DNA from 4 places in the Enterobacter sp. LM3 genome. Region 1 is predicted to be linked to each of the others. Evidence: predicted binding sites of a transcription regulator. Region 1 holds the regulator's gene; each other region holds the start of a gene.
What was found. The regulator CRP, encoded in region 1, controls carbon source genes, mostly activating them, when cyclic AMP is high. The targets are predictions, from matches to a motif close to ATGTGANNNNNNTCACAT.
Positions count from the first base shown of each region.

Region 2: a site for CRP is predicted at 6,585-6,602, ahead of ACJ9N4_RS06670 (YfcZ/YiiS family protein). Genes of this name have one in related genera too.
Region 3: a site for CRP is predicted at 6,010-6,027, ahead of bhsA (multiple stress resistance protein BhsA). Genes of this name have one in related genera too.
Region 4: a site for CRP is predicted at 5,722-5,739, ahead of ACJ9N4_RS05585 (2-hydroxycarboxylate transporter family protein). Genes of this name have one in related genera too.

Region 1 covers NZ_JBJURN010000022.1:51,846-59,683, forward strand. The annotation lists gene tsgA (MFS transporter TsgA) at 1-989, opposite strand, end outside; gene ppiA (peptidylprolyl isomerase A) at 1,268-1,840, shown strand; gene ACJ9N4_RS18805 (putative adenosine monophosphate-protein transferase Fic) at 1,948-2,532, shown strand; gene pabA (aminodeoxychorismate synthase component 2) at 2,564-3,127, shown strand; gene ACJ9N4_RS18815 (aspartate aminotransferase family protein) at 3,214-4,434, shown strand; gene ACJ9N4_RS18820 (YccS/YhfK family putative transporter) at 4,453-6,540, opposite strand; gene crp (cAMP-activated global transcriptional regulator CRP) at 6,599-7,231, opposite strand; gene ACJ9N4_RS18830 (OsmC family protein) at 7,544-7,838, shown strand, end outside.
Region 2 covers NZ_JBJURN010000004.1:124,539-132,376, forward strand. The annotation lists gene aroC (chorismate synthase) at 1-63, opposite strand, end outside; gene prmB (50S ribosomal protein L3 N(5)-glutamine methyltransferase) at 124-1,056, opposite strand; gene smrB (endonuclease SmrB) at 1,202-1,753, shown strand; gene sixA (phosphohistidine phosphatase SixA) at 1,802-2,287, opposite strand; gene fadJ (fatty acid oxidation complex subunit alpha FadJ) at 2,497-4,644, opposite strand; gene fadI (acetyl-CoA C-acyltransferase FadI) at 4,644-5,954, opposite strand; gene ACJ9N4_RS06670 (YfcZ/YiiS family protein) at 6,195-6,479, opposite strand; gene fadL (long-chain fatty acid transporter FadL) at 6,852-7,838, shown strand, end outside.
Region 3 covers NZ_JBJURN010000015.1:67,267-75,104, reverse strand. The annotation lists gene lolC (lipoprotein-releasing ABC transporter permease subunit LolC) at 1-707, opposite strand, end outside; gene mfd (transcription-repair coupling factor) at 1,043-4,489, shown strand; gene ACJ9N4_RS15810 (L,D-transpeptidase family protein) at 4,641-5,606, shown strand; gene bhsA (multiple stress resistance protein BhsA) at 5,680-5,937, opposite strand; gene comR (TetR family copper-responsive transcriptional repressor ComR) at 6,184-6,819, shown strand; gene ACJ9N4_RS15795 (glycine zipper 2TM domain-containing protein) at 6,879-7,418, opposite strand; gene ACJ9N4_RS15790 (NAD(P)/FAD-dependent oxidoreductase) at 7,611-7,838, opposite strand, start outside.
Region 4 covers NZ_JBJURN010000003.1:302,845-310,682, forward strand. The annotation lists gene citF (citrate lyase subunit alpha) at 1-1,126, opposite strand, end outside; gene citE (citrate (pro-3S)-lyase subunit beta) at 1,137-2,012, opposite strand; gene citD (citrate lyase acyl carrier protein) at 2,009-2,302, opposite strand; gene citC ([citrate (pro-3S)-lyase] ligase) at 2,319-3,341, opposite strand; gene ACJ9N4_RS05580 (fumarylacetoacetate hydrolase family protein) at 3,355-4,218, opposite strand; gene ACJ9N4_RS05585 (2-hydroxycarboxylate transporter family protein) at 4,236-5,597, opposite strand; gene ACJ9N4_RS05590 (ATP-binding protein) at 5,934-7,571, shown strand; gene ACJ9N4_RS05595 (response regulator) at 7,561-7,838, shown strand, end outside.

The DNA.
Region 1 (7,838 bases):
ACCAGTTTTGGCGAGGCCACTTTGGTTTGCAAAGAGCCCAGGGTGATGATCGAGGTGTAAATCGCGCTGGAGAAGAAGCCCAGGGTCAGAATGAACCACGGCATGTGTTCCGGGGAACCGTTGATGAACAGATACATCAGTACGGTTGCCATCCCTGCCAGCACGGTCAGAATGCGCTGCAGGTCGAAGAAGCGCAGGATGAAGCTAAACGCCCACATGCCGAACATGTAAGACATCCAGAAATCGCTTACCAGTTTGCCTGCGTCATTCAGGCTCATGCCCAGACCTTTGGCGTATTCCGGTACCCAGGAGATAAAGCCCAACTGGCCCAGGATGTAGCACAGGGCGGCGATGGAGAGGAACAAGACGCCGATGCCCCACTTTTCTTTCGCGACAGGTTCAGCCGTGGTCTGTGCTTTTTTGCCCAGAACCGGGAATTCGCAACCGAAGGTCAGGATAAAGATCGCCACGTAGACCAGGCCGATGCAGGCATACACCCAGTACCATTCAATGCTGCGCGCCAGCAGAACGGCAGCGACCATCGGGAAGATCATCCCGGCCATGCTGAAGAAGGAGTCGGTAAACAGCAGACGCGCGCCGCGCTGACGGCCTTCATACATGTGGGTGATGAGGAACGTCCCGATAGACATCGTGATCCCACTCACCAGGCCAAGTACGAACATGGCGGCAGAGAACAGGGCGATGCTGTGGCTTAACATCAGGCCTGCCACGGCGGCGAGCATGAGCACAAAACCAAAACGCAGCTGCGTTTTCAGTGGCACGATTTCCATCAGCCAGGCGTTCAGGAAGATGGAGATCAGGATCCCCGCGTTGAGGAAGGTGAAGGTATTACTCATGCTGGAAACGGGCAGCTGGAAGTAGTCTGCGATATTTCCCATCACCATCCCGGTGACGATCACCAACGCGCCAGTCAGGGCGTAGGAGAAGAAGCTGATCCATGTGAGCTTGATGCGATTGCTGTTAGTCATGTCTGGCCTGTTCAAAGTAAAATAAAACGCATCGACTGCGTTTGAGCGGGCAGATTTTAGTCGCGAAAGTGATCTATTTAAATCTTTTCCAGAAAATTAGATCTTCGTTACAATATTTTATGTGATGCGAATCACATCTTTTACTGGTGTGTTCAATCGTTTGCGTGGTTACAACTGTTTCAATTTCGTAAAATTAGGTAAAAGGCTGGCCTCGGTTCATACTGCTCTTTAGAATCAGACCATTCGCTTTCTATACTGCGCTTTGTTAAGGAATTCTCATGCTCAAATCAACACTGGCGGCTGTCGCAGCTGTGTTTGCTCTTTCTGCCGTTTCCCCTGCTGCGCTGGCAGCAAAAGGAGACCCTCACGTCCTGCTGACGACCTCTGCCGGGAATATTGAGCTGGAACTGAATAGCCAGAAAGCTCCTGTTTCTGTGAAAAACTTCCTCGACTACGTGAACAGTGGTTTCTACAACAACACCACGTTCCACCGTGTGATCCCAGGCTTTATGGTGCAGGGCGGTGGCTTTAACGAGCAAATGCAGCAAAAACAGCCGAATCCACCCATTAAGAACGAAGCGGACAACGGCCTGCTGAACAAACGTGGCACCATCTCTATGGCGCGTACTGCAGATAAAGACAGCGCCACCAGCCAGTTCTTCCTGAACGTTGCAGACAACGCCTTCCTCGACCACGGTCAGCGTGACTTCGGTTATGCGGTCTTCGGTAAAATTGTGAAAGGAATGGATGTCGCTGATAAGATCTCTCAGGTACCTACCCACGACGTTGGCCCATACCAGAACGTGCCGTCAAAACCGGTGGTTATCCTCTCAGCCAAAGTTCTGCCGTAACTGTCTTTGACACGGGCACGCTTCGCCCGTGTTATTTAGCCCTCCCTGCGAAAGCGCGTTTTGCTGCTTATACTTGTGGCAAACGGACACATTCAGGGAGGCGTTAAGTGAAAAAACTCACCGACAAGCAAAAATCCCGTCTCTGGGAACAGCAACGTACTGTGAATTTTCAGGCCAGCTGCCGCCTTGAAGAGGGGAATGGTCCTTCTGCCTCTCTCATCGGGACGCTGCCGCTTGGGCCACATGCGCCCGGGTTGCCCCATCTGTGCGCCATTCACTACCATCTCTATCACGGACTCGTGGAGAATGCAGGCAAGTACCGTCGCGTCGATATTTCTAAGGGCGATATCCTGTTTTGCCACTTTGACTACATCGAGAAAGCCGGTAACGAATTGATGGAAAAACTGGAAAATGAAGGTTATCTGGTGGGATGTGGAAAAGAGGCGTTTATTGCCAGGATCAGCCACTACTATTGTGAAATTAACATGCTGCATCCTTTTATGAGCGGTAATGGTATTGCACAGCGCATTTTCTTTGAACAACTGGCTATCCACGCCAGTTACTTGCTGGACTGGCGCGATATCGATCCGGCCCACTGGAAGCGTGCCAATCAGAACGGAGCAATGGGGGATTTGACGGCCCTGAGCGCGATCTTTCGCAAAGTGGTGAGCGAAGCACGGGAAACTGAGTAGAATAGAGCGGCCTTTTTGTTCTGGAGCCGCCATGATCCTGCTGATTGATAACTACGATTCCTTCACCTGGAACCTTTACCAGTATTTCTGCGAACTGGGTGCAGAGGTCGTTGTTCGCCGTAATGACGACATCAGCCTGGCAGAGATTGAAACGCTGGCCCCGCAGAAAATTGTCATCTCGCCAGGGCCGTGTACCCCGTCGGAGTCCGGTATCTCTCTGGACGTTATCCGCCACTATGCGGGTAAGCTACCGATCCTGGGCGTCTGCCTGGGTCATCAGGCCATTGCTCAGGTCTTTGGTGCGACCATCGTTCGCGCGGCCACAGTGATGCACGGCAAAACGGCACCGGTTACCCACACGGGTACTGGCGTGTTCACGGGGTTAAATAATCCGTTAACCGTCACCCGCTACCATTCTCTGGTCATTGATCCGCCAACCCTGCCCGCCTGTTTTGACGTGACTGCCTGGAGTGAAACGCAGGAGATCATGGGGATTCGCCACCGTGAATGGGATCTTGAAGGGGTGCAGTTCCACCCGGAGAGTATTCTGAGCGAACAGGGCCACCAGCTGCTGGCGAATTTCCTTAATCGCTGAATATCTATTGCCTTGTTGTGATTTTTTATGCATATTTTGTGATTATATTTTCACAATCAATGTGACATAAAATGGATGGTCATGACATGGCAACTGAACAACCAGCAATCACCCGCGCAACATTTGATGAAGTCATTCTGCCAATTTATGCTCCGGCTGAGTTTATCCCGGTGAAAGGAAAAGGCAGTCGCGTCTGGGATCAGCAGGGTAAAGAGTACGTAGATTTCGCCGGTGGGATTGCGGTGACGGCGCTGGGTCATTGTCATCCTGCGCTGGTGGAGGCGCTGAAAACTCAGGGAGAAACCCTGTGGCACACCAGCAACGTCTTTACCAACGAACCGGCTTTGCGCCTGGGGCGTAAGATAATCGATGCGACGTTTGCTGAGCGTGTGCTGTTTATGAACTCTGGCACTGAAGCCAACGAAACCGCATTCAAACTGGCACGTTACTACGCCTCAACGCGTCACAGCCCGTACAAAACCAAAATCATTGCCTTCCATAACGCGTTCCACGGACGCTCACTGTTTACCGTTTCCGTTGGCGGCCAGCCGAAGTACTCCGACGGCTTTGGTCCCAAACCGGCCGACATTATCCACGTGCCGTTTAACGATCTGCACGCGGTGAAAGCGGTCATGGACGATCACACCTGCGCGGTGGTCGTGGAGCCAATTCAGGGTGAAGGTGGCGTCACGGCTGCAACCCCGGAATTCCTGAAGGGGCTGCGCGAGCTGTGCGATGCGCATCAGGCGTTGCTGGTGTTTGACGAAGTACAGAGCGGGATGGGGCGTACCGGCGATTTGTTCGCCTACATGCATTACGGCGTAACCCCCGATATTCTGACCAGCGCTAAAGCGCTCGGCGGTGGCTTCCCGGTCAGTGCGGTGCTCACCACCCAGGATATCGCCTCTGCGTTCCACGTGGGTTCCCACGGTTCGACCTACGGCGGAAACCCGCTGGCCTGCGCCGTTGCGGGTGCCGCGTTCGATATCATCAACACACCTGAAGTGCTTGATGGCGTAAGTGCGAAGCGTGAGCTGTTTGTGAAGCATCTGCAACAGATTGACGACCAGTATGACGTGTTCAGCGAGATCCGCGGTATGGGGTTGTTGATTGGTGCCGAGCTGAAGCCGCAATACAAAGGCCGTGCGCGCGATTTCCTGCATGCCGCAGCCCACGAAGGGGTGATGGTGCTTAATGCCGGGCCAGACGTGATGCGCTTTGCGCCGTCGCTGGTGGTGGCAGAGAAAGATATTGAAGAGGGGTTAAACCGCTTTGCCGCAGCGGTCGGGAAGATAGTCCGGGGATAACCTCATTGCCCGACGCAATCAATATGGCGTCCGCTTTAACACACGCGTTAGCCATATGCCGTGATGCGGACGCTGACGCCATGCCACCGACGAAATGGTGTGCATGGTGTTCAAATGCCCCAGAATGCGCTGCAAATGCTGCTCCAGGGTGCTCATCGGTCCGTGGGTCAGCGTTTCCGGCGCTTCCAGAATGTTTGCATCTCCCGTTTCTCCCGGCGCGTCATACTCCAGACGCTGCTGACAGCGCTGCAGGGCAATTTCACACGACTGCAAATAGCGTTGTGCCAGATCCGGCGTCAGCATCGTATGCTCGCGTGCGAGCGTGGTCATGGCGTTGATATGCTCGACGATAAACTGGCTGTGGGTTACCCACAGCTTCATGTCTGCCAGATAATTCGAGTTAAAGCCCGGTTCCAGCATGGCCTGGTTAAGGGAGTTAAACAGGGCATTATGTGCCTGATTAACCCTCATTCGCTGGTACGCCAGCGGGGAGGGTTGCGGGTCGTCGCTCAGTATTAAGCGGATCGCCTGCTGGTCTGCTTCCAGTGCATCATGGGCGTTCTGCCTGAGTAACCCGCTTTGCCATTGCGGCCACAGCCAGACCATGCCGCCAAAAGCAATCAGACAGCCAATCAGCGTATCCACCAGCCTGGCAATAATAAACTGTTCGCCGTTCAGCGTGAGCAGCTGCAGGGTATACACCGCAGTTACGGTAAAGCCCACCATCGCCCAGCCGTAGTTCTTGCGGATGATCAGATAGCTCACCAGCGTTATCGCCAGCATGCCCACCAGCGTATACCCTTCCGGGACGTGAAAGTGTAGCGTCACGCCTGCAATAATCAGCCCCGCCATTGTACCGCCCGCCCGGTGCAGAATACGCACCCGCGTTGCGCCATAACCGTTCTGCGTGACAAACAGTATGGTCATTAAGATCCAGTACGGTTTCGGCAGATGCAGCGCCACACCCATCAGGCTGGCGATGCTGAGCATGACGCTGATCCGCGCGGCGTTGCGCAGGGCGGCGGATTTCAGGGATAAATAGCTTCTGAGGGCAGGCAGTAGCGGCAGACGCTTTTGTTTATCGGCCATCAGGTCGCGTGGATAGAGTGGCCGCTGGGTGCGTAGCACGCGCGCGATGCGGCTGAAATGCCATGCGGCAAACTGCCCGACCGGGTTATCCGCATGCTGACGGGCAATTTTTTCCAGCGCACCGAGCTGTTTGTCCATGTTGAAGCGCGTCGGGTAGCGGTGATACAGAATATCGTCCGCCAGCACGCGAAGGCGCGCGGCAACGGTTTGCGCGTTCCAGCGGATCACCGCTTCTGCGTGGCTGCGCTCGACCAGCTTCTGCACCTCCTGCGGCTGATGCAGGCTTACCGAGATATGCTCCTGCAGATCCAGCCCCACCTGGAATACGCGGAGCAGCCGTTTGTACTCATGGTTTTTATTGGCGGCGAGCATATGTAGCTGTTGGTAACACTGGCTGATGAGATCCACCACTTTCTGCTGGCGTGCCAGCAGCGGCGGCAGTGATTTTTCCGGATCGGTGTGCTGGGTGAGCAGGGTGTACTTTGCTTCACAGTAATCCGCCAGCAGGATATAGAGCAGGCTCAGGGATTCGCGCAGCGGCTGTTCCCGCCACATCCAGAACCAGAACCAGTTAAACAACCCGTACCATAGCGTGCCGAGAGCGTAGATCAGCAGCGGCTCCCACACCGGCATATTACCCGCGAGGCTAAGGGTAAAGATGGCCGCAATCAGCGAGGCAGGTAGCAGGCGGGCATGCAGTGAGCTGATTTCAGCCGTTACTCCCAGCGTCATCGCCAGCACGGTTAAAATCAGCGGCAGCGGGATATCGCGGGTCAGCAGGAGTTGCACGGCGAGGCTACAGCCAGCAAACAGGCAGCCACCAATAATCAGACGTTTGAAAAATCGCTTATGGGGCGTGTCCAGACCGGCGATGTTGCAGCAGGCGGGAACGAGAGAAAACAGCAGACCCTGTTGAAGGTGTCCGAGGATCAAACCCACGGCCACAGGAAGGCACAACACCAGCGTTTGTCGCAGTGCATAGTTAACTTCCGGGTGGTAGATCAGCCTGCGCCACATGGGGGAATAGAGACAAAAACGGCGTGACACCTTGCGATGACACGCCGTTTGGCCGGAATTAACGAGTTCCGTAAACCACGATGGTTTTACCGTGCGCGGAGATCAGATTCTGGTCTTCCAGCATTTTCAGGATACGACCCACTGTTTCACGAGAGCAACCGACGATCTGACCAATTTCCTGACGGGTGATTTTAATTTGCATACCGTCCGGGTGGGTCATGGCATCTGGTTGTTTCGCCAGGTTCAGCAGCGTCTGCGCGATACGACCGGTCACGTCGAGGAAGGCAAGGTTGCCCACTTTCTCAGACGTAACCTGCAGACGGCGAGCCATCTGGGAAGAAAGACGCATCAGGATGTCCGGGTTAACCTGGATCAACTGACGGAATTTCTTGTAGGAGATTTCAGCCACTTCACATGCTGTTTTTGCACGAACCCAGGCACTACGTTCCTGGCCTTCTTCAAACAGGCCCAGTTCGCCGATGAAATCGCCCTGGTTCAGATAAGAAAGGATCATCTCTTTCCCTTCTTCATCTTTGATCAGCACTGCCACCGAGCCTTTGACGATGTAATACAACGTTTCCGCTTTTTCACCCTGGTGAATCAGCGTGCTCTTCGATGGGTACTTATGAATGTGGCAATGAGACAAGAACCATTCGAGAGTCGGGTCTGTTTGCGGTTTGCCAAGCACCATGCGCTGTTATCCTCTGTTATAAGCTGTCTCCAGAGTCATAAATCGCATCCTGACTCTGGGGTTGCAATCGAATTCTTACCCATACCTGGGAAGTCGGCTGTCGTAACGTTTCGCAGCCAGTAAAGTTTGATGTCCTCTGCATACATGTGTAACGTCAATGTATTACTGTAGCATCCTGAGTGTTTTAGCATAGCTTTCGCCGCGTGTCTCCTGGTGTCTCGCTTCAGCATGACGCAGGTCGCCTTCCATTGCGAGAAATGTAACGCGCGCGTAATCTGTCACCAAAAATGCAACGTTGGAGTTAAGGAATATATGCAAGCGCGTGTGAAATGGGTTGAAGGTTTAACGTTCCTGGGCGAATCCGCTTCCGGGCACCAGATTTTGATGGATGGTAACTCCGGCGATAAAGCGCCAAGTCCAATGGAGATGGTGCTGATGGCCGCTGGTGGATGCAGTGCCATCGACGTGGTGTCGATTTTGCAAAAAGGCCGTCACGACGTGACCGGCTGCGAAGTCAAGCTCACGTCCGAACGTCGCGAAGAGGCACCGCGCCTGTTTACGCACATCAACCTGCATTTTGTTGTTACTGGCACAGCGCTGAAGGACG
Region 2 (7,838 bases), on a different contig from region 1:
CAACCCGTGCGACTCACCAAAGGTGGTCACGCGGAATAACTGTCCAATACTGTTTCCTGCCATCACGGCTCCGATGTCGTTATTTGTGTGTGAGCGTTGTGAAACGGGCCGAAGCCCGCTGGATTAATCTTTGTAAATGCTGAAGTGTTCGCGCGCATCGAGAAGCTGCGCCTTGGTCAGCATAAAGACGCCATCACCGCCGTTGTCGAACTCAAGCCAGGTGAACGGCACATCCGGATACTGCTCTATCAGATGTACCATGCTGTTGCCCACTTCACAAATCAGAACGCCGTCATCGGTCAGATAATCCGGCGCGCAGGCCAGGATACGGCGCGTCAGTTTCAGGCCATCAGAGCCTGATGCCAGACCCAGTTCCGGCTCATGGCGATATTCATTTGGCAGATCCGACATGTCTTCCGCATCAACGTACGGTGGGTTGGTGACAATCAGATCGTACTGCAGCGTTGGCAGGTCACGGAACAGGTCAGAACGGATTGGCGTGACGTGATGGATCAGGCCATGTTCTTCGATGTTGTGCTCGGTTACGGCCAGCGCATCGGTGGAGATATCCACTGCGTCCACTTCCGCTTCCGGGAAGGCATACGCACAGGCAATAGCGATACAACCGCTACCGGTACACATATCCAGAATGTGCTGCGGCTGATGGTTAATCAGACCATCAAAGTGGTTGTTGATAAGCTCACCAATCGGCGAACGCGGCACCAGAACACGCTCATCCACGTAAAACTCGTGACCGCAGAACCAGGCTTTGTTGGTCAGATAGGCAACCGGAATGCGCTCGTTAACGCGGCGGATCACACGCTCAACAATGCGGTGTTTTTCGCTGGACGTCAGGCGCGCGGAGCGCATGTCTTCCGGAATATCCAGCGGCAGATAGAGGGACGGCAGCACCAGCTGAACGGCCTCATCCCACGGGTTATCGGTACCGTGTCCGTACCAGATATTGGCGGCGCTGAAGCGGCTAACCGACCAGCGCAACATGTCCTGTATGGTATGCAGCTCGTTTACTGCTTCATCGACAAAAATTTTATCCACTCTTTCCTCCAGGGCATGCTCGCATAATTTTCGGCGGCTAGTTTGCCATGAAGACGGCGATAAATCAGCAATGACGCGTACCGCTTGAGGTTAAAAAATGCGTTTAGTCAGGTACACTACGGGAATTCAGAGATGAGACAGACAAATGAAAAAGAAAACATCGCTCAGCGAGGAGGATCAGACGCTCTTCCGACAGCTTATGACCGGGACGCGTCAAATCAGGCAGGACACCATTGTCCACCGCCCGCAGCGCAAAAAAATCACCGAAGTACCGGTCAAGCGTCTTCTGCAGGAACAGGCCGATAACAGCCACTATTTTTCAGATGAATTTCAGCCGCTGCTTAATACGCAGGGAGCCGTGAAGTACGTCCGTGAAGACGTCAGCCACTTTGAGCTGAAAAAATTACGTCGGGGGGATTATTCGCCGGAGCTGTTTCTCGATCTGCACGGGTTAACACAGATGCAGGCGAAACAGGAGCTGGGGGCGCTGATTGCCGCCTGCCGCCGTGAGCATGTTTTTTGCACCTGCGTGATGCACGGGCACGGTAAACATATCCTGAAGCAACAGACGCCGCTATGGCTGGCTCAGCATCCACACGTAATGGCTTTTCATCAGGCACCAAAAGAGTACGGCGGTGATGCCGCATTGCTGGTGTTGATTGAGGTTGAAGAGTGGCAGCCGCCCGAGCTGCCCTGACAGGATGGCGGGAGGCACAGCCTGCACCCCGCCCTGTCGCACGTCACGTCAGATAGCTTTAGCCATCTTCAGATTGCACGGACTCATTTGCCAGTTGAAGACCCCTTTGCCCGTTTCATCAAGGGAAACATTGGCAATAGCGGACGTCGAGAACATCGGTGGCGTCTCACCCGGGCACAGCTCAGATACCAGATAGCCAACCAGTGGCAGATGGGAAATGACCAGCGCAGACGCGACACCTTCATTGCACAGCGCCTGAAGATAGGCACTCACAAGGCCAACATCGCCACACGGGGTAAGTTCAGGAAGAACATCGACACCGGCCGGCAGGTTCATACACTCCCCTACCACATCCAGCGTCTGTTCTGCGCGCAGGAATGGACTCACCAGCACACGTTCGATGTCCACTTTTTGCCCCTGAAGCCAGTTAGCCATCAGACGGGATTCGTCGCAGCCACAGACGGTCAAAGGACGTACTGAGTCACTGGCGGCATCGAGTGCCGCGTCGCCGTGACGCATGATAAAAACTTGCATATTGCACCGCTTTTGTTAACCAGAATCACCAGCGTTGACTACCTGCGATAACGTCGGAGAGGTAGAAAACCTGGTGGTCGGGCATTGTGCCTGATCCATTCGGTGAATGAAACGCTGTTTTTTACCTCAATGGCGTAAGTATAGTCAATATCTGTTTACAAATTCGCCAGAACAGGTTTACTCACTTCAGGATTTACCCTTCTTTGACCTCAACTTACGAGAGCAGTTTCCCTTGAAGACCAAAATGTCTGGCCCCGTTCCGCCATCTGCAATAATTCATCACACGGTGTAAACCGCGAGCCATACTGAGAGGCAAGACGTTGCAGGGTCGCAACCACGTCACCCGCACCGAGGGTATCCATATACCGGAACGGGCCGCCGAGGAACGGCGGGAAACCAATACCAAACACAGCACCGATGTCGCCATCGCGCGCGTTTTTGATAACCTGCTCGCCAAAACAGCGAGCGGCTTCGTTAAGCATCATCATCACACAGCGTTCAGCACACTGGGCTGACGATAATTTTCCCTGCCCGGTCGTCGGAATAAGCCCATAAACTGAAGGGTCGACCTGTTTCTTGCTTGTACGCCCTTTTGCACCGTAAAGATAGAAACCGCGTTCATTTTTTCTGCCTTTGCGATCATCCTTCAAAATTGCAGAAACAATGTTTGCAGGTGGGCTAAAACGATCGCCATAAGCTGCTTCCAGTACAGGTATAATTTTAGTGCCGGTATCTATTCCTACCTCATCCAAAAGTTGGATTGGGCCGACAGGGAAACCACACTTTACCAGCGCCTCATCCACATGTTCGATCTTCTCCCCTTCCGTCAGTAACCGCATGGCTTCATTGATATAGGGAGCCAGAATACGGTTAACGTAGAAGCCCGCTTTGTCTGCTACCACGATGGGGGTTTTGCCCTGTTTTTTCGCAAGCTTCACCACAGTGGCAACGGTTTGTGGGCTGGTCGTGGCGTGGGGAATAACCTCTACCAGCGGCATTTTTTCAACCGGACTAAAGAAATGCAGACCAATGACCTGCTCCGGCCGTGCGGCTTTCGACGCAATATCGCCAATCGGTAATGACGACGTATTTGAGGCAAAAATGGTGTGCGGCGCACAGTGTTGCTCGACGTCAGCCACCATCTGTTGCTTAAGTGCCAGGTCTTCAAATACCGCTTCAATGACCAGGTCTCGATGCGCAAAACCGCTGTAATCCGTCGTACCAGTGATGTACGCCAGGGTTTTATCACGCTCATTAGCCTTGATATGGCGGCGCTTGACCTTCTGATCAAGGTTCTGCCAGCTGTACTGTAGCGCGTGGTTGATCCCCTTCGCGTTAATGTCCTTAATACGGACGGGTAATTTGCCTTTGCTTGCGGTGACAAACGCAATACCGCCGCCCATCAGCCCACCGCCCAGTACGCCAACCGAGCGCAGCGGAGCAGGTTCGGCCTCACTGCCCGGGTCTTTTTTGACGTCGGTACTGGCAAAGAAGATGCTGCGCAGCGCCTGCGACTGTGGCGTCATCGCCAGCTCGCCGAAGGCTTTTGCTTCTGCGGCATAGCCGCTGCTGCAGCCCTGCGACAACCCGGTTTCAATAACCTCCAGGATCCGCTTCGTCGCCGGATAATTACCTTTGGTTTTTTGTTCGGTTTTCTTGCCCACCATGCTAAACAACAGCGCACGCCCCAGCGGCCCGGCAAGGACGCGTTCACGCACCGGGAGATGGCGTTTTGCCTGACGTCCCCTCAGTGCCAGCTCAACGGCGGCATCCAGCAAAATAGAATGCGGTACCACTTCGTCAACCAGGCCAGCTTTCAGCGCCTGGCGGGCGCGTAACTGCTTACCGGTTAAAATCATCTCCAGCGCCGTACTGACGCCAATCAGGCGCGGCAGGCGCTGCGTTCCACCAGAGCCTGGCAACAGCCCTAACTGCACTTCTGGCAGCCCCAATACGGTTTTCGCATCGTCAGTACAAATACGGCTATGGCAGGCCAGCGCCAGCTCCAGACCACCGCCCAGGCACGCACCGTGGATCGCAGCGATCACCGGGATCGGCAGAGCATGGATTTCCGCCATGACCTGCTGCCCCTGGCGTGCCAGCGCTTCGGCTTCCTGAGCGCTTTGTGCGCGGGCGATCATGTTGATATCGGCCCCGGCAATAAAGTTGTCCGGCTTTGCCGAAATAAATACCAGACCGCGAATCATCTTGTTTTCGCGGATCTGCTTTAACATCTCACGGACCTGAACGCCAAACTCGGCCTTCAGGGTATTCATTTTTTCATCAGGTACATCAATGGTGATAACAGCCACGTTATCGGGGCGAACGGTCAGATTAAATGCAGATACCATGTCCATTATTCCGCCTCCAGAACCATTGCTGCGCCCAGGCCACCTGCCGCGCAGGCGGTGACAAGACCAAAACCGCCACCACGACGGCGTAACTCATGCAATGTCTGAGTGATCATCCTTGCCCCTGTCGCCGCAAACGGATGACCGTAGGCAATGGAGCCCCCCAGCACATTGAATTTACTTTCATCCACTTCACCCGTGGCATGGGTGCGACCAAGAACATCACGGGCAAAACGCTCGCTCGCCAGAAGATGTACGTTTGCCAGAGTTTGCGCGGCAAAGGCTTCGTGCATATCAATCAGGGTTAAATCAGCAAGAGTCAGCCCCGCACGATCCAGCGCCAGCGGCGTGGACCAGGCTGGCCCTAACAGCATGTCCTGCCAGACATCAATGGCCGTGAACGCGTAGCTGCGCAGATAACCCAGCGGTTTGATACCCAGCTCTCTGGCGCGGGACTCCGTCATCAGGATCACTGCAGCTGCGCCATCCGTCAGCGGTGTACTGTTAGCCGCTGTGACGGTGCCATGTTTACGATCAAATGCCGGACGCAGTTTTGCGTAATCGGCCAGCGTCGACGAACCGCGAATATTGTTATCTTCCACGAGGGGTTCGCGGTAAGGCGGAATATAGGCGGTCATCACTTCATCGGCCAGTTTGCCTTTCGCCCAGGCTTTTGTCGCAAGCTGATGCGAACGATACGCCAGCGCGTCCTGCTGTTCACGCGTAATACCGTAGGTTTTCGCCATCTGTTCGGCGGTGTCGCCCATGCGCAGGCCGGTGGAGTATTCAGCCACAGCGGGCGGGACAGGCATCAGATCGCGTAAGCGTAAACGCGAGAAGAGTTTGAGCTTCTGCCCGACAGTGCGGGCTTTGTTAACGTCCACCAGAACGCGCGCCAGTTTTTTACTCACGCCGATCGGCAGCACCGAGGAGGAGTCTGCCCCGCCGGCAATCCCGGCACGGATAGTCCCTGCCATCAGGCTTTCCGCCACGTTAGCGACGGCCTGGAAGCTGGTCGCACAGGCGCGACTGACGCTGTAGGCATCGGTATGTACATTCATCCCCGTGCCCAGGACAATTTCACGCGCAATATTTGGTGCTTCCGGCATTTGAACCACCTGGCCAAAAACCAGTTGTTCGATCACCTCAGGCGGTATTTCGCTGCGAGCCAGCATCTCCCCCACCACCATTTTCCCCAAATCGACAGCGGGTATGCCATGAAACGCCGTAGCCTGACGCACGAACGGTGTACGCAATCCACTGACAATGGCAATGCGATCGCCCTGACGGGTAATAAGCGGTAATGCCTGACTCATAACACTCCCCTGTAAAATTTTTTGCGCAAACACAAAGTGGTCTGACCTGATAATAGTCTTAACCATTTTTTTACATTCAGCCAATCAGGGAAACGAAAAAGTGCGAGCTAAAACACAGAGAAGAAAAAGAAAACGTCACGGAGGTAAAAGCAAAACGGCAACCCGAAGGTTACCGTTTTTTAGTGGTTGCACGCTCACCCCTGGGAAATGGTCGGGAGTGAGAGTATCAGGCCGCAGAGGTTAACGCAGACCCAGCTGGAAAATCAGCGTTTCGGCTTCGCAGGCAAATACAAAATCGATATCCAGCTTCACGCCACCTTCCACTTCCGTGAAAGTGGACTTGATTTCGCACGGCTCGGATTCCACATCGCGCGCGCGCTTGCTCAGTGCGGTCAGGGTTTCTTCCGCTTCAGCACGGTTAGCGAACACGCGGCTGTAGGAGGCGGTGCAATCGGAGTTGTCCATGATGGTACCAACATCCATACAGCAGCAAACCGGGGTTTCATCAGCACTGCATTTACTCATAGCTCAATTTCCTCTGTATTCGCGCCAGGCGCGAGATAAACACGATACTGATATTTTACGCCCCGATGCTGACGCTCTCCAGCCGTTAATGGCGTAAAAGTGGATAAGTGACCAATATCACACTAAAAAATGATCTAAAACAAAAATCACCCTTTTGAGTGAGTCGCGATGGTCACATTTTTGCCAACCAGATCTCGTTTCAGGAAACATGTTTGAAAATATTAATAAACAAACTTGCAACATTCTAGCTGGTCAGACCTATACTCACGCCACTGGTCTGATTTGTCTGTTATACCTCAGACCCTACACTTCGCGCTCCTGTTACGGTATGTAACAATTATTGAATAAAAATAACTCGATGAGGTTATGGTCATGAGCCAGAAAACCCTGTTCAACAAGACTGCGCTGGCAGTCGCAGTGGCAATCGTCTCTACTTCCGCCTGGTCAGCGGGATTTCAGTTAAACGAATTTTCTTCCTCTGGCCTGGGCCGTGCGTATTCCGGGGAAGGCGCTATCGCTGATGATGCAGGTAACGCAAGTCGTAACCCAGCCCTGATTATGATGTTTGACCGCCCGACGTTCTCTGCCGGTGCGGTCTATATTGACCCGGATGTCAATATCTCCGGTAAATCACCGTCCGGTAAGAGCCTGAATGCGGACAATATCGCCCCAAACGCCTGGGTTCCTAACGTACATTTTGTTGCACCTATTAACGATCAGTTTGGTTGGGGAGCATCTGTTACTTCTAACTTTGGTCTGGCGACCGAGTATGGCGATAACTATGCTGCGGGCACGATGGGCGGTAAAACTGACCTGAAAACCGTCAACCTGAACCTGAGTGGCGCTTATCGTCTGACCGAAAACTGGAGTTTTGGTCTTGGTTTTGATGCCGTCTACGCCGATGCAAAAATCGAGCGCAATGCGGGTGATGCCGGTATGCTGGCGGCCGGTCAAATTCTGGCTCAGGTACCAAACCTGCCTGCAGCAGCACGTCCAGCCGCTATCGCAAAAGCGAAACAGCTGGCCGCCATCCCGGCCGATACCCAGATTGCACGCCTGAAAGGCAGCGAGTGGGGCTATGGCTGGAACGCCGGTATTCTGTATGAGCTGGATAAAAACAACCGTTGGGGTTTAACCTACCGTTCTGAAGTTAAAATCGACTTCGACGGCGATTACAACAGTAATATGAACACCGCTATCCCGGGCTTCCCGTACCCAACCGGTGGCAGGACCGTTCCGGGCTCTCTGACGCTCAACCTGCCAGAGATGTGGGAAGTTTCCGGTTACAACCGCGTTGCACCGCAATGGGCAATTCACTACAGCATGGCTTATACCAGCTGGAGTCAGTTCCAGGAGCTG
Region 3 (7,838 bases), on a different contig from region 1:
CTGAGGGTATCGACCTTCAGCGGCGCATCAAGCCACAGACGCCAGCCGCTGATGTTCCCTGCGGGGTAACGCATCAGGCGAGAAGCATCCTGAATGTTAACCAGCATCTGATAACCGTCGACTTCGCTGTTGGCGGCAAACGTACCAATCACGTTGAACAGACGCTGGCTCGGCAGACGTCCCATCGGTGTAAACTGGCTGGCAGACGGCACCATCACGCGCAGCTGGTCGCCACGGTTGACGCCGAGCTGCCCGGCAAGCTGCTCACCAAGGATCACGTTATATTTACCGGCTTCCAGGTCAGTCTGTTTAACGTTGACCAGGTACGGCGTCAGCGGATCGTTTTGCGCCGGGTCAATACCCAGCATCACGCCTACTGCCACGCTACGTGCGCTTTGCAGCACGACATCGCCCGTCGTGAGCGGAGCCACGCGCGTGACACCCTGTAACTTCGCCGCGCTTTCCGGCAGCTGTTGCGGATTAATAGAACCGTTAGTTGATGAGAGAACGGCCTGCGGCATTAGCCCCAGGATGTTGTTTTGCAGCTCGCGCTCAAAGCCATTCATGACGGACAGTACCGTCACTAAAGCCATCACGCCAAGCGTAATGCCAATAGTCGAAAGCCAGGAGACAAAGCGACCGAAACGGTCCGCGGCGCGCCCACGCATGTAACGTAAGCCTATAAAGAGTGCGACAGGTTGGTACATGAAATCCGTCTGTTTGCTGATAGCAGACCCACGAGTATATAAGCGAATCCGTTAAGCGTAAATGACTGAAACCGTAAGCTTTGGTAATCATTATTCCTAAAAATTCAGATAAATCATTGGGCTACTCTTTTAACCTCCCTACAGAAGCCCTCACCTTTTCCGAAAAACGTCCCGATACAGACTGTTACTGATGACCTCCCTCACCTCCTGGGGACGAATCCCTCCCGTGCGGTTCCAGTTTGCTTATGCAAAACGATCGAGGATAATAAAGACATTGCGTATCAGTGATATGCCCCAATACTGTTGGTATATCCATAAGAGACTCTGACATAGCCATGGCTGAACACTATCGTTATTCCTTGCCCGTCAAAGCGGGCGACCAGCGCCAGCTGGGCGAACTCACGGGCGCGGCGTGTGCCACGCTGGTGGCAGAAATCGCTGAGCGCCATCCTGGCCCGGTGGTGCTGGTTGCCCCGGACATGCAAAATGCCCTGCGTCTGCACGACGAAATTCGGCAGTTCACCGATAACCTGGTGTCCAGCCTGGCCGACTGGGAAACGCTGCCCTATGACAGCTTCTCCCCGCATCAGGAGATCATCTCCTCACGTCTGTCGACACTTTATCAATTACCGACCATGCAGCGCGGTGTATTAATCGTCCCGGTGAACACGCTGATGCAGCGCGTTTGCCCACACAGTTATCTGCATGGCCATGCCCTGGTGATGAAAAAAGGCCAGCGCCTGTCGCGCGATGCCCTGCGCGCGCAGCTGGATAGCGCTGGTTATCGCCACGTCGATCAGGTGATGGAGCACGGTGAATACGCCACGCGCGGCGCGCTGCTGGATCTCTATCCGATGGGTAGCGACCAGCCTTATCGCCTGGATTTCTTCGATGATGAAATCGACAGCCTGCGCGTGTTCGATGCTGACACCCAGCGTACGCTGGAAGAAGTGGACTCCATTAACTTGCTGCCCGCCCATGAATTCCCGACGGACAAAACCGCCATCGAGCTGTTCCGCAGCCAGTGGCGTGACAAGTTTGATGTGAAGCGTGACGCCGAACATATTTATCAGCAGGTCAGCAAAGGCACGCTGCCGGCGGGGATCGAATACTGGCAGCCGTTGTTCTTTAACGAACCACTGCCCGCACTGTTTAGCTACTTCCCGGCAAACACGCTGATTGTGAATACCGGTGATGTCGACGCCAGTGCCAGTCGTTTTGAAAGTGAAACGCGCGCCCGCTTTGAAAGTCGGGGCGTGGATCCGATGCGTCCGCTACTGCCGCCGGAAACGCTGTGGCTACGCACTGATGAGCTAAACGCCGAGCTGAAGCGCTGGCCGCGTATGCAGCTCAAAACGGAATCGCTTGCCGACAAAGCGGCCAATACTAATCTGGCGTTCCAGAAATTGCCCGAGCTGGCCGTTCAGGCGCAGCAAAAATCACCGCTGGATAATCTGCGCAAGTTCCTCGAATCCTTTACCGGGCCGGTGGTCTTCTCGGTTGAGAGTGAAGGACGCCGGGAAGCCCTGGGTGAACTGCTCGGGCGGATTAAAGTTGCGCCGAAGCGCATTCTGCGGCTGAGCGAAGCCAGCGGTAATGGGCGTTACCTGATGATCGGTGCCGCCGAGCACGGGTTTATCGATACGCTCAACAACCTGGCGCTGATTTGCGAAAGCGACCTGCTGGGGGAACGCGTGGCGCGTCGCCGTCAGGACAGCCGTCGCACCATCAACCCGGACACGCTGATCCGCAACCTGGCGGAGCTGCACACGGGCCAGCCGATTGTTCACCTCGAACACGGCGTTGGGCGCTATCAGGGGATGACCACGCTTGAAGCGGGTGGCATCAAAGGCGAGTACCTGATGCTGACCTACGCTAACGACGCCAAACTCTATGTCCCGGTATCTTCCCTGCACCTGATCAGCCGCTACGCCGGTGGCGCAGAGGACAATGCACCGCTGCACAAACTGGGCGGTGATGCCTGGGCGCGAGCGCGTCAGAAGGCCGCCGAAAAAGTGCGCGATGTGGCGGCAGAACTGCTGGATATCTACGCCCAGCGCGCAGCCAAAGAAGGCTATGCCTTTAAGCACGATAAAGAACAATATCAGCTGTTCTGCGACAGCTTCCCGTTTGAAACCACGCCGGACCAGGCACAGGCTATTAATGCCGTACTGAGCGACATGTGTCAGCCGCTGGCGATGGACAGGCTGGTGTGTGGCGACGTTGGCTTCGGGAAAACCGAAGTGGCGATGCGCGCCGCCTTCCTGGCCGTAGAGAACAACAAGCAGGTTGCGGTGCTGGTGCCGACCACCCTTCTCGCCCAACAGCACTTTGACAACTTCCGCGACCGTTTTGCCAACTGGCCGGTACGCATTGAGATGTTGTCACGTTTTCGCAGTGCCAAAGAGCAAACACACATTCTGGAGCAGGCCAGTGAAGGCAAGATCGATATTTTGATCGGCACCCACAAGCTACTGCAGAGCGATGTGAAATGGAAAGATCTGGGGCTGTTGATTGTGGATGAAGAGCACCGCTTCGGGGTGCGTCATAAAGAGCGCATTAAAGCAATGCGCGCCGATGTCGACATTCTGACCCTGACCGCCACGCCAATTCCGCGTACGCTGAACATGGCGATGAGCGGCATGCGCGATCTGTCGATTATCGCCACCCCGCCAGCGCGCCGTCTGGCGGTGAAGACCTTTGTTCGCGAGTACGACAATCTGGTGGTACGTGAGGCCATTCTGCGTGAAGTGCTGCGTGGTGGGCAGGTTTATTACCTGTACAACGACGTGGAAAATATCCAGAAAGCGGCGGACAGGCTGGCCGAGCTGGTGCCGGAAGCACGCATTGCCATCGGTCATGGGCAGATGCGCGAACGTGAGCTGGAACGGGTGATGAACGACTTCCACCACCAGCGTTTTAACGTGCTGGTGTGTACCACCATCATCGAAACCGGGATCGACATTCCGACAGCGAACACCATCATCATTGAACGCGCGGATCACTTTGGTCTGGCACAGCTACACCAGCTGCGCGGTCGTGTCGGACGTTCACACCACCAGGCGTACGCCTGGCTGCTGACGCCGCATCCGAAAGCAATGACGACCGACGCGCAAAAACGTCTGGAAGCGATCGCCTCGCTGGAAGATCTGGGTGCCGGTTTCGCGCTGGCGACGCACGATCTCGAGATCCGCGGTGCCGGTGAACTACTGGGTGAAGACCAGAGCGGCTCAATGGAAACCATCGGCTTCTCGCTGTATATGGAGCTGCTGGAAAATGCCGTCGATGCGCTGAAGGCCGGGCGTGAACCGTCGCTGGAAGATCTCACCAGCCAGCAAACGGAAGTGGAACTGCGTATGCCTTCCCTGCTGCCGGATGATTTTATCCCGGATGTGAATACCCGCCTGTCGTTCTACAAACGTATTGCCAGTGCGAAAAAAGAAACCGAACTGGAAGAAATTAAGGTCGAGTTGATCGACCGTTTTGGGCTTCTGCCAGATGCCGCGAGAACTCTGCTGGATATTGCGCGGCTGCGGCAACAGGCGCAAAAACTGGGCATTCGCAAGTTCGAAAGCAATGAAAAAGGCGGCATTATTGAGTTCGCCGAGAAAAACCATGTCGACCCGATGTGGCTGATTGGTTTGCTGCAAAAACAGCCGCAGCACTTCCGTCTTGATGGCCCAACGCGCCTCCGCTTTGTTCAGGCGCTGGCGGAGCGTAAAACCCGCATGGACTGGGTGCGTAATTTTATGCGCCAGCTGGAAGAAAACGCTATCGCGTAACGGGCTCTCAATCCCCCCGGTAACACCTGCTGCCGGGGGACTATTTACAAACTCTTTGCACTTCCCCCGATCTTCCCGACATACTCATTCATCATAATTATCATTAACGCCTTATAAAACAATAACCTTATCATTTATATGGATTATGGTAATGATGACCTCTTCGCGTTTTACTCGCTGGATAACCCTGTTTGCGCTGGCCGCAACGGTGGCTATTGTGCTTCCTGCTCGCGCAAACACCTGGCCGCTTCCGCCTGCTGGCAGTAAGGTTGTGGGGGAAAACCGCTTTCATGTGGTTGAAAATAATGGTGGTTCGCTGGAAGCGATTGCCAAAAAATATAACGTCGGCTTTCTGGCACTGCTGCAGGCTAATCCTGGCGTTGACCCTTACGTACCGCGTGCTGGCAGCGTACTGACCATCCCACTACAAACTATTTTGCCGGATGCACCGCGCGAGGGGATCGTAATAAATCTTGCCGAGCTGCGTCTTTACTACTATCCGCCGGGCAAAAACGTCGTCACCGTCTACCCTATCGGCATTGGTCAACTGGGCGGCGATACCCTTACACCAACGATGATCACCACCGTGTCGGACAAACGCGCGAACCCGACCTGGACACCAACGGCCAACATCCGTGCCCGCTATAAAGCGCAGGGGATTGACCTGCCAACTGTTGTACCGGCAGGCCCGGATAACCCAATGGGACACCATGCAATCCGCCTCGCGGCATACGGTGGTGTTTATCTGCTGCACGGAACGAATGCTGATTTTGGCATCGGCATGCGCGTCAGTTCCGGTTGTATTCGTCTGCGCGATGACGATATCAAAACGCTTTACAGCGTGATCGCACCAGGCACCAAAGTGAATATTATCAATACACCGATTAAGGTCTCCGGGGAGCCGGGCGGCATACGCCTGGTCGAAATCCACCAGCCGTTATCGAAGAATATTGGTGATGATCCGCAGACACTGCCAATCAACCTGAATGCGGCAATGATGAGCTTCAAGGCTAATGCCGGCACCGATGGCATCGTGATGGAACGCGCGATGGAAGCGCGATCCGGTATGCCGACAAATGTCACGCGGTATCACGATACCACTCAACAGTCTATGTAACGCACAACGAAAAACGCCCTGCTCATGCAGGGCGTTTTTGATTGCAGTGGCATAACTGCAGGTTTTGTCGAGCTTATTTATAGATTACAGCAGTACCGTGCAGGGTGTTAGGGCCGGTGACTGAAGTGATACGGAAAGATTTTGCCCCCATTTCGTCAGCTTTTTGCGCCAGCTGATCTTCCAGAGAACTCAGGTTTGTACCTGCGTTTGCGGAGATGGTGCCCACTTTATGCTGATCAGCAGGGGTGGATTGCACTTCAACAGCAGCGAAGCTTGCGAAAGAAAGTGAACTCAGGACAGCAGCAGCGAGCAGGGTTTTTACGTTTTTCATGATTGTTACCTTTAGGCAGATGAATATGAAGGTCGTTAGTTATTTACTTAACGATCGATAGGTAAATGATAGATGTGATCCAGATCACGCGTCAATATGTTTTTTATAACGACCGTTAAATTAATTTAAATTCTCTTATTAATCATATTGATATGATTAATTTATTTTTCAGCAATCAGCACTGGTGGTGGCACACGTTTATTTTTATAATGACTATTCAACAAACCAACAGAGGACCAACGGCAAATGACAACCGATGTCACGAGTTGCGCAAAGAAAAGCCGTGGCCGACCAAAAGTGTTCGACAGGGATGCAGCGCTTGATAAGGCCATGACACTCTTCTGGCAACATGGGTATGAAGCGACGTCGCTTTCCGATCTGGTGGAGGCCACCGGAGCTAAAGCGCCAACGCTGTATGCGGAATTCACGAATAAAGAGGGGCTGTTCAGAGCAGTGCTGGACAGATACATCTCGCGTTTTGCTGCCAAACACGAAGCGCAGCTTTTCTGTGAAGAAAAAAGTGTTGAGCAAGCATTACTGGACTATTTCACCACCGTCGCCACCTGCTTCACCAGCAAAGATACGCCTGCGGGCTGTTTTATGATTAACACCTCCGCCACCCTTGCGGCATCTTCCAGAGAGATAGCCAACACGGTGAAATCGCGTCATGCCATGCAGGAAGAGACGTTGAGCACATTTCTGGCCCAGCGCCAGCAGCGCGGTGAAATACCCGCGCATTGCCATCCACAGGCGCTGGCACAATTTCTGAGCTGCATTTTGCAGGGCATGTCGATCAGCGCCCGTGAAGGCGCAACGCTGGAAAAACTGCAAAGTATTACCCAGACCACACTGCGCCTGTGGCCTGAACTCCTCAAAGCCTGAGCAAAAAAAAAGCTCCTCAGCCTGAGCGCTTGAGGAGCTAAATTCAGAGAACATCTTTTTTACACTTTGTTATTCAGTACCAGCTGACCGTTTCCGTCCAGGGGGATCTGGGAACCAGGGTCTTTATCCATCCGAATTTTGCCCTGCTGGTCGCCAATTTTGTACGTTACGTCATAGCCCAGCATTTTTTCCGACTTGTCGTAGACAGTTTTACAGCGCTGCTGAGTCGTGGTGTATGTGTCGTTGTCCTGCATTGCCCCCTGCACCTGGTTACCGGCGTAGCCGCCACCCAGTGCGCCGACGACGGTTGCAACATCCCTGCCACGTCCACCACCGAACTGATGGCCAATCACGCCACCGGCTACCGCACCCAGCACAGAACCGGCGATACGGTTTTCATCCTGTACCGGACGACGATGAGTCACGGCAACGTTACGACACTCCTGACGAGGTGTTTTAACGGTTTCTTTAATCGGGGTAGCGGAAACTACCTGAGCATACTGCGGGCCGCGATCAAGCACATTGAGACTGGCAACGGCAGCCACACCTAACGCAGCAGCGACGCCAATCCCTATACCCGCCAACATGGATTTATTCACGGGACTTCCTCCTTTGTTGCTATTAGTAACAATTTTGCAATTAACGGCAGATTTAGCCAATCGGAAAAAGGCGTAAAAGTGTGGGGATATCGACAGAATGACCGCGTTTCGGAGAACTCCTAAGCGATCAGAGGGAGATTACCAGCATGATATGCTAAAAAATCCCTCCGGAAGCCCGGAGGGAAGAGAGGATTAGTGCAGCTTGAGACGCGGACGAATAACGCGGTTGATTCTGCCTACCAGCATCATCAGGCCCGTTTTGAAGTAGCCGTGCAGCGCGATCTGGTGCATACGGTACAGGGAGATATACACAAAGCGTGCAATGCGCCCTTCCACCATCATGGACCCCCGCATCAGGTTACCCATCAGGCTACCGACGGTAGAGAAGTTAGACAGCGACACCAGTGAACCGTGATCTTT
Region 4 (7,838 bases), on a different contig from region 1:
TGACATTGAAATCGACGTCGATTTCCAGGGCGCTGAGGATCACCACATCGAGCTGGTCGCAGCATGCCGCCTTGCTGCCAGGGTTGGCGTAGACGTTAGTAGAGATCTCCACATGGTTCGGGTTACGCGCCAGTGAGGCTGCCGCCTGGCCGTCAAAGCACTGGGTATCGAGCAGTTTTTCGATCAGCCCTTTTTCGTGCAGATCCACCAGACTGCCGGTGATCCCCCCAAGCGCAAATCGCGCCTTCACGCCGCTGCGCTCCATCTTCTCTTCCATAAAGCGGGTACAGGCGGTGGACGCTGCACCGGAGCCGGTCTGCATAGAGAAGCCAGGTTTGAAATAACCTGAGTGTTCAATCACGTCTGCCGCATAGCGGGCAATCATCAGCTCGCGCGGGTTACTGGTCACGCGTGCCGCGCCAACGCTGATTTTCGCCGGATCGCCGACGCTTTCCACCTGCACGATGTAATCCACCTGATCCTGCACCAGGCTGGCAGGCATATTCGGGAACGGCACCAGCGCTTCGGTCAGCAGCACCACCTTACGGGCAAAGTGAGCATCCACCATCGCGTAGCCCAGCGAGCCACAGCTTGATTTGCCGTGCGTGCCGTTGGCATTGCCAAACTCGTCACTGCACGGTACACCGAGAAACGCCACGTCGATATTCAGCTCACCGTCCTGCAACAGCTTAACGCGCCCACCGTGGGAGTGAATTTGCACTGGCTCGTCCATCAGCCCGTGAGAGATGGCATCCGCCAGCCTGCCGCGCATGCCCGAGGTGTAAATCCGGGTGATAACGCCGCTCTCAATATGTTCGATCAGCGCGTCGTTGCAGGTCATCAGTGAGCTGGAGGCCAGCGTCAGGTTTTTGAAACCCATCTTCGCCAACAGCGCCACAACGTTATTGATCACCCGGTCGCCTTCGCGAAACGCATGGTGAAACGAAATGGTCATCCCGTCCTGCAGGCCGCTACGTAACACGGCCTCTTCAACGGACTCGCACAGCTTGCGGGTATGTTTTTCGTCAGGGCTATTCAGCCACGGCGTTGCGCTATGGGCGGTATCAAACGGTTTTAAATCCCGCAGATGGGGAAAATTCACATGGAGAAGTTCTGTCTGGTTCATTGTGTAATCCTTAACGACGCACGCCGGAAGCTGCCGCGCGTTCCAGCACCATCTGCGCGTGGTTAATAATCGGGGCGTCGACCATTTTGCCGTTGAGCGACACGACGCCCAGGCCGTTACGTTCGCCCTCTTCTGCCGCTTCAATCACCCGTTTCGCGTGATCCACTTCCTGCTGGGTTGGCGCATAGGCGTTATGCAGCAGATCAATCTGACGCGGGTTAATCAGCGATTTGCCGTTAAAGCCCATCTTGCGGATCAAGTCGACCTCGCGCAGGAACCCGGCCTCATCGTTAACGTCTGACCACACCACGTCGAAGGCATCAATGCCTGCGGCGCGGGCGGCGTGCAGCACCGCACAGCGGGCATAGAACAGTTCGGTGCCATCACCACGCTCGGTCTGCATGTCCATTACGTAGTCAAAAGCCGCCAGTGCGATGCCGATTAAACGCGGGGAGCTGCGGGCAATCGCCACGGCGTTGATCACGCCAATCGCCGATTCAATCGCTGCCATTACGCGGGTTGAGCCTGGCTCGCGTCCGCATTCACGCTCGATGCGTTCCAGATGGCCTTCCAGCTCATAGATGTCATCCGGCGTGTCGGTTTTCGGCAGGCGGATCACATCCACACCGGCCCGCACGGCAGCTTCCAGATCCAGCAAGCCAAACGGCGTGCTCAGCGGGTTAATGCGCACCACGGTTTCGATATCCTGATACATCGGGTGCTGCAGCGCGTGGAACACCAGCATGCGCGCGGTATCTTTCTCACGCAGGGCAACCGCATCTTCAAGGTCGAACATGATGGAGTCAGGACGGTAGATAAACGCCGTTGAGAGCATGGCGGCATTCGCGCCCGGCAGGAACAACATACTGCGGCGGAGTTTGCTCATTTCAGCGCCCCCCAGTTAATGGCCTGTTCATCAGCGGCACGCAGAAGCGCGCTTTGCAGGCGGGCGCGGATCACACAGTCCAGCGCACCTTTGTCTTCAATAATGATTAATCCCTGGTGCACGTTCATGGCGCGCAATGTGTCATTCACGACCTGGCGGATTTGCTCGCCAAACTGCTTAATCACTTCACTGTGGATGACAATCTCCAGCTCGTCGTGAGCGGGGGCGATTTTCACCATCAGGTCGCTGGACTCCTGCGTACCGGCCAGCGCCTCCCTTACAATTTTCATGATAAATTCCTGATAGTTATGCGACTTCCGCACTCGCGCGGTAATGCGTTTCGAGATGCGCGAAGGTGGAGTCCGGGACAATCTCCCGGATCCGGGAAAACTGCTGTGTCTTGAGTAAACGGCGCACTTCCGATGCCGAAATAGCGTTACCGGTGGCCTTAATGCGCGGCATTTCCACCACCTCAATATGTGAGGTAAGCAGGGCGTGCAGCGTCTGGTTGTACTGGCGGGTGATATCGCAAAATGGCTCCGAGCCGATAAAGCGATGGGTGATCCCCAGCGCCGGGGCGATGTAATCGCGGAAGATCAGCACGTCGATCTCACTCCACGCCTGCTGCACTTTGCCGCTCTCCTTCAGGAAATAGGCCGGAAACGTGGCGCGGGAAATGATGTACTGCGATCCTTCATGTACGGTCACGTTCGCCAGATGCGCCACACCCGCGCGCACCATCTCCAGGCGTGCGCTGAACGGGAAGAACGAGGCGTCTTCACGCACCACAAACAGGTGCAGCGCATCGCACTGTTGTGCCGCCTGCTCCACCAGATGCCGGTGGCCGAGGGTGAACGGGTTGGCGTTCATCACAATCGCGCCAATCTTCTCCCCACGCTTGCGCATCGTGCTGAGTGAGCGGCAGTAACGTTCAATTCCCTGCGGGGTGTTCTCCATTAACACCGCGTTATCACCGCTCTGGGCGATTGGCCAGAAACCGCTGCGACCAAAACGTACCTTGTTGCAAGGCCGGGTGCAGAGGAAGAGGTGAAAATGGCCGCGCTCCAGCGCCGCATTCTCCACCTCTGCCAGCAAACGTGCGCTCAGGTTTTCCCCGCGCAGTTGCTCGTTTACCGCCACACATTTGATGACGTTGGCGGCAAGCCCGGCACAACCCACCAGCTGTGTGCCAGCCCAGGCTTCGACAAACAGCGTGATGTCGTTGTCCAGGCCAAGACCGCTGTCTGCCAGCAGGTAACGGATCTGGCTTAAGCGTTCCGGGTGTTTCGCCACAAGGGTGTGACGAAAATCAATGGGTTGTGATTGCATGCTGCCGCCTTACTCAGTGTGCTGCCGCAAGCCCGGCGGCTGGCGCTTCCATGATCACATTGCTCAGATGACCGATATGCTCGATCTCCACCTCAATACGATCGCCCTCTTTCATAAACAGTGGCGGGTTACGTTTTTTACCCACACCGCCAGGGGATCCGGTGATGATCACATCCCCCGGGCTGAGGCGCGTAAAGGTGCTGATGTATTCGATCAGCTCCGCCACCTTGTGGATCATGCTGCTGGTGTTGTCTTCCTGTACCATGCGGCCATTCAGCCAGGTGCGGATAGCCAGCTGGTGCGGGTCCGGGATCTCATCTGCCGTCGCCATCCACGGGCCAAACGCCCCGGTCTGACGCCAGTTTTTCCCGGCCGTGAACCAGGTGTGCTGCCAGTCGCGGGCGGAACCATCCATGTAGCAGCTGTAGCCCGCCACGTGATGCAACGCATCGTCGCGGCTGATGTTCTCCCCGCCTTTGCCGATGATCACCGCCAGCTCGCCCTCATAGTCGAACTCGCTGGAATGACGCGGCTTAAGCACCGGTTCGTTGTGGCCGGTCTGCGAATCCGGAAAGCGGACAAACAGCGTCGGTGCCGGGTTGTGCTGGTCAAACTCCTTGCGCTTGTCGGCGTAATTCATGCCCACGCAGAGGATTTTTTCCGGCTGCTCAATCACCGGTAAGAAGGTGATGGCGCTCATTGGCACATCTACTGCATCGTTCAGATAACGGGTGGCCTGCACCAGCCCGTTGCCCTGCAACAGCGCTTTCAGGTCGCTGTAGCGGTCGCCCAGACGGCGACCTAAATCAATCACGCCGTCGGCCTGCACGATGCCGTAGCTGCGTTTACCCTGGTATAAAAAGCTTGCGAGTTTCATTGTTCTTTCCTGAAAACTTAAACGAGGAAGTTGCCCAGTATCAGCAGTGAGACGGAGACGTTAATCGCGCCGCCAATACGGGTAGCTATCTGGGCGAAGGGCATCAGGCTCATGCGGTTGCCTGCGGTCAGGATCGCCACGTCACCGGTACCGCCCTGGCCGCTCTGGCAGCAGGAAACGATGGCGACATCAATCGGGTGCATACCAATCTTTTTACCCACGAAGAACCCGGTTGCCACCAGTGCGGAAACGGTGCTGACGATAACCAGCAGGTTGCTGACGGTGAATGCAGCGACCAGTTCGTGCCACGGGGTGATCGCCACGCCGACGGCGAAGAGGATTGGGTAGGTCACAGAGGTCTGGAAGAATTTGTAGACCACCTGAGAACCTTCAAGCAGACGCGGAGAAGCACCGTTGCACAGCTTCACCAGCACCGCCATAAACAGCATGCCAACCGGTGCAGGCAGGCCAATCAGCTTGTGGCCGAGCATACCCAGCATGTAGAGCAGTACCGCCAGCAGTGCGCCAGAGGCGATAGTAGTAACGTCCGCTTTACCGGAAAACGCAGGTTGAGAGACGGTGGCATCGGCATTAGTGCGGTTTGGCATCAGCTGGCCTTCACCGGTCAGGTGCGGATAACGTTTACCGAGCTGGTTCAGACAGCCGGAGATAATGATCGCCGTCAGACCACCCAGCATCACCATCGGCAACACGCGACCGAGCGCCACACCCTGGTCCATATGCAACAATGTGGCATAACCGATGGAGAGCGGGATCGCCCCTTCGCCCACGCCGCCGGCCATAATTGGCAGAATAATAAAGAAGAAGATCTGGAACGGTTCAAGACCCAGCGCCAGGCCCACGCCCATCCCGACAATCATGCCGACGATTTCACCACACAGCATCGGGAAGAAGATGCGCAGGAAGCCCTGGATCAGCACGGTGCGGTTCATACTCATAATGCTGCCGACAATAATGCAGCAGATGTAGAGATAAAGAATGTTGGTGGATTTGTAGAATTTGGTGGTAGATTCAACCACCACGTCCGGCAGCAGGCCATAATAGACCAGCGCGGAGGGAATAAAGGTGGCGCAAATCGCCGCCGCGCCGAGCTTGCCGACAATCGGCAGACGTTTACCGAATTCACCGCAGGCAAAACCGAAAAATGCCAGCGTCGCTACCATCACCACGATGTCGCTCGGCAGCTTTCCGCCCAGGCAATCAATGGCAATCAGCGCGCCTGCCAGCACGAACAGCGGCAGTGGAATAATCCCAATTTTCCAGGTATCCATAATATGCCACCAGCGCTCTTTGAGTGATGGCCGTTGAATATCAATCGGGTCGTGGGTAACAGAGAATGAATCGTCAGTTGTGCTCATAATAAGCCCCTTAGTTATTTTGTGCGTTCAGCTTAGAGTCACAAAGGCTTACTTTATGTGAGGAATGACATATTAAAAGCGAAGTTTTAATGGCCACTATGGTTTTAATGGTTTCTTTTATTTAATGTGATTTACGCCTTATTTATTGCCGTGGTTTTTATGGTTTCTTTTCTTAACCGAACAAACAAATAACATTTCTGAACTGAGCCTGTTCCTTTCAGATAAATCTTTTACAGACCGTGCTGTGCAAGGGATCACAAGTTTTCGGCAAAGCAGACGTCAGTACAAAAAAAGATGATATATTGGCGTCCTTCCTTGATACCTCGCGTGATAGTGATGAAAGTATCGTTTCAGATCAAACTGTTTGTTTCGCTGGTCGCCTTTTTCTCAGTGCTGTTTGCATTACTGGGCGGATATTATTATGTCGATGTCGGCAGGCAGCTTTATCAGGAGATGAGCACACGCGCAAAAATACAGGCGGAAGAAATTGCAATTATTCCGACTTTACGTAATGAAGTCGAACAAAAAGATATCAAAGCAATCCATTCCTTTATGCAAAAAATAGCTACCCACAGCGATGCCAGTTTTATTGTGATTGGCGATAATCAGGGGCTGCATCTGTTTCATTCCGTGTTTGCTGACAAAGTGGGTACAACGCTGGTCGGTGGGGACAACGAAGAGGTCTTACACGGCAAAAGCACCACCACCATCCGCAAAGGGGGCCTGGGTATTTCGCTGCGCAGCAAAGCGCCCATCTTTAACGATGCCGGGCAGGTGGTGGGGATTGTCTCGGTGGGGTATCTCACCAGCTATCTTGACACCATCACCGTCAATAAAGTGGTCAACATTCTGATTGCTGCCGTGCTGCTGCTGTTCGCCCTGTTCATCTTCTCGTGGTTTTTCACCCGCAGTATTAAAAAGCAGATCTTCTCTCTGGAGCCACGTGAAATCGGCCTGCTGGTGCGCCAGCAAAAGGCGATGATGGAGTCTATTTATGAAGGGGTGATTGCCATTGATGATGAACTGCGCATTGAGGTCATCAACCAGGCTGCCAGAAAATTACTGGGGTTAAGCCAGCCAGCGCGGGAGCTGCGAGGGCAACTGATTAGCCAGGTTATCGACCCCGTCCCGTTTTTCAATACACCGGCTATGCTGGCGAAAGATACCCATGATGAGATTTGCCGGTTTAACGATCTCACGGTCATTGCCAGCCGTGTGCGGATTATGCTGGAAGATTCACTTCAGGGCTGGGTCATCACCTTCCGCGACCGCAATGAAATCGACACTCTCAGCACACAGCTCAGCCAGGTTAAACGCTACGTCGACAACCTGCGCATTATGCGCCATGAACAGCTCAACCGTATGACGACCCTGTCCGGTCTGCTGCATATGGGGCGTTATGAAGAGGCAATAGGTTACATTCAGGCGCAATCGGAACACGCACAGGAGCTGCTGGACTTTATCTCATCACGCTTTAGCTCCCCGACGCTGTGCGGCCTGCTGCTGGGCAAAGCGGCGCGTGCCCGCGAAAAAGGGGTTGAGCTGAATTTCGACCCGGCCTGCCGGATGGATAAACCCTTCCAGCCTCTGCTCGAATCGGAACTGATTTCAATTATTGGCAACCTGCTGGATAACGCCATCGAAGCGACGCAGCGCGCACCGCTTCCGCACGAGCCGGTCAATGTGCTAATAAAACTGAACGAACAGGAACTCATCATTGAAGTGGCCGACCAGGGCGTTGGCATCAAACCGGAGATCCGTGAAAGGATATTTGAGCGCGGCATCACCACCAAAACACGCGGCGATCATGGCATTGGCCTGTATCTGATCGAAAGCTATGTCACGCAGGCTGGCGGAGCAATAGAAATTGCCGATAACACGCCCCGCGGTGCCATTTTCTCACTGTTTATTCCCGCGACGGGAGCCGCGCGACGTCCCGCACAGGAACTGGAAGATACCGATTATGCAACATGAACTTATCGACGTACTGATCGTTGAAGACGAGAACGAACTGGCGCAACTTCACGCGGAGCTTATCAGTAAACATCCCAGACTACGGCTGGTGGGGGTGGCCTCATCGCTGGCTGACGCACAGGCACAGCTTGAAAGCAAACAACCGCAGCTCATGCTGCTGGACAACTACCTGCCGGATGGCAAGGGGATCACCCTGATCAGTAACCCGATGCTGGCCCGCGCCAACTGTTCGGTGATTTTCATCACTGCCGCCAGCGACATGGATAC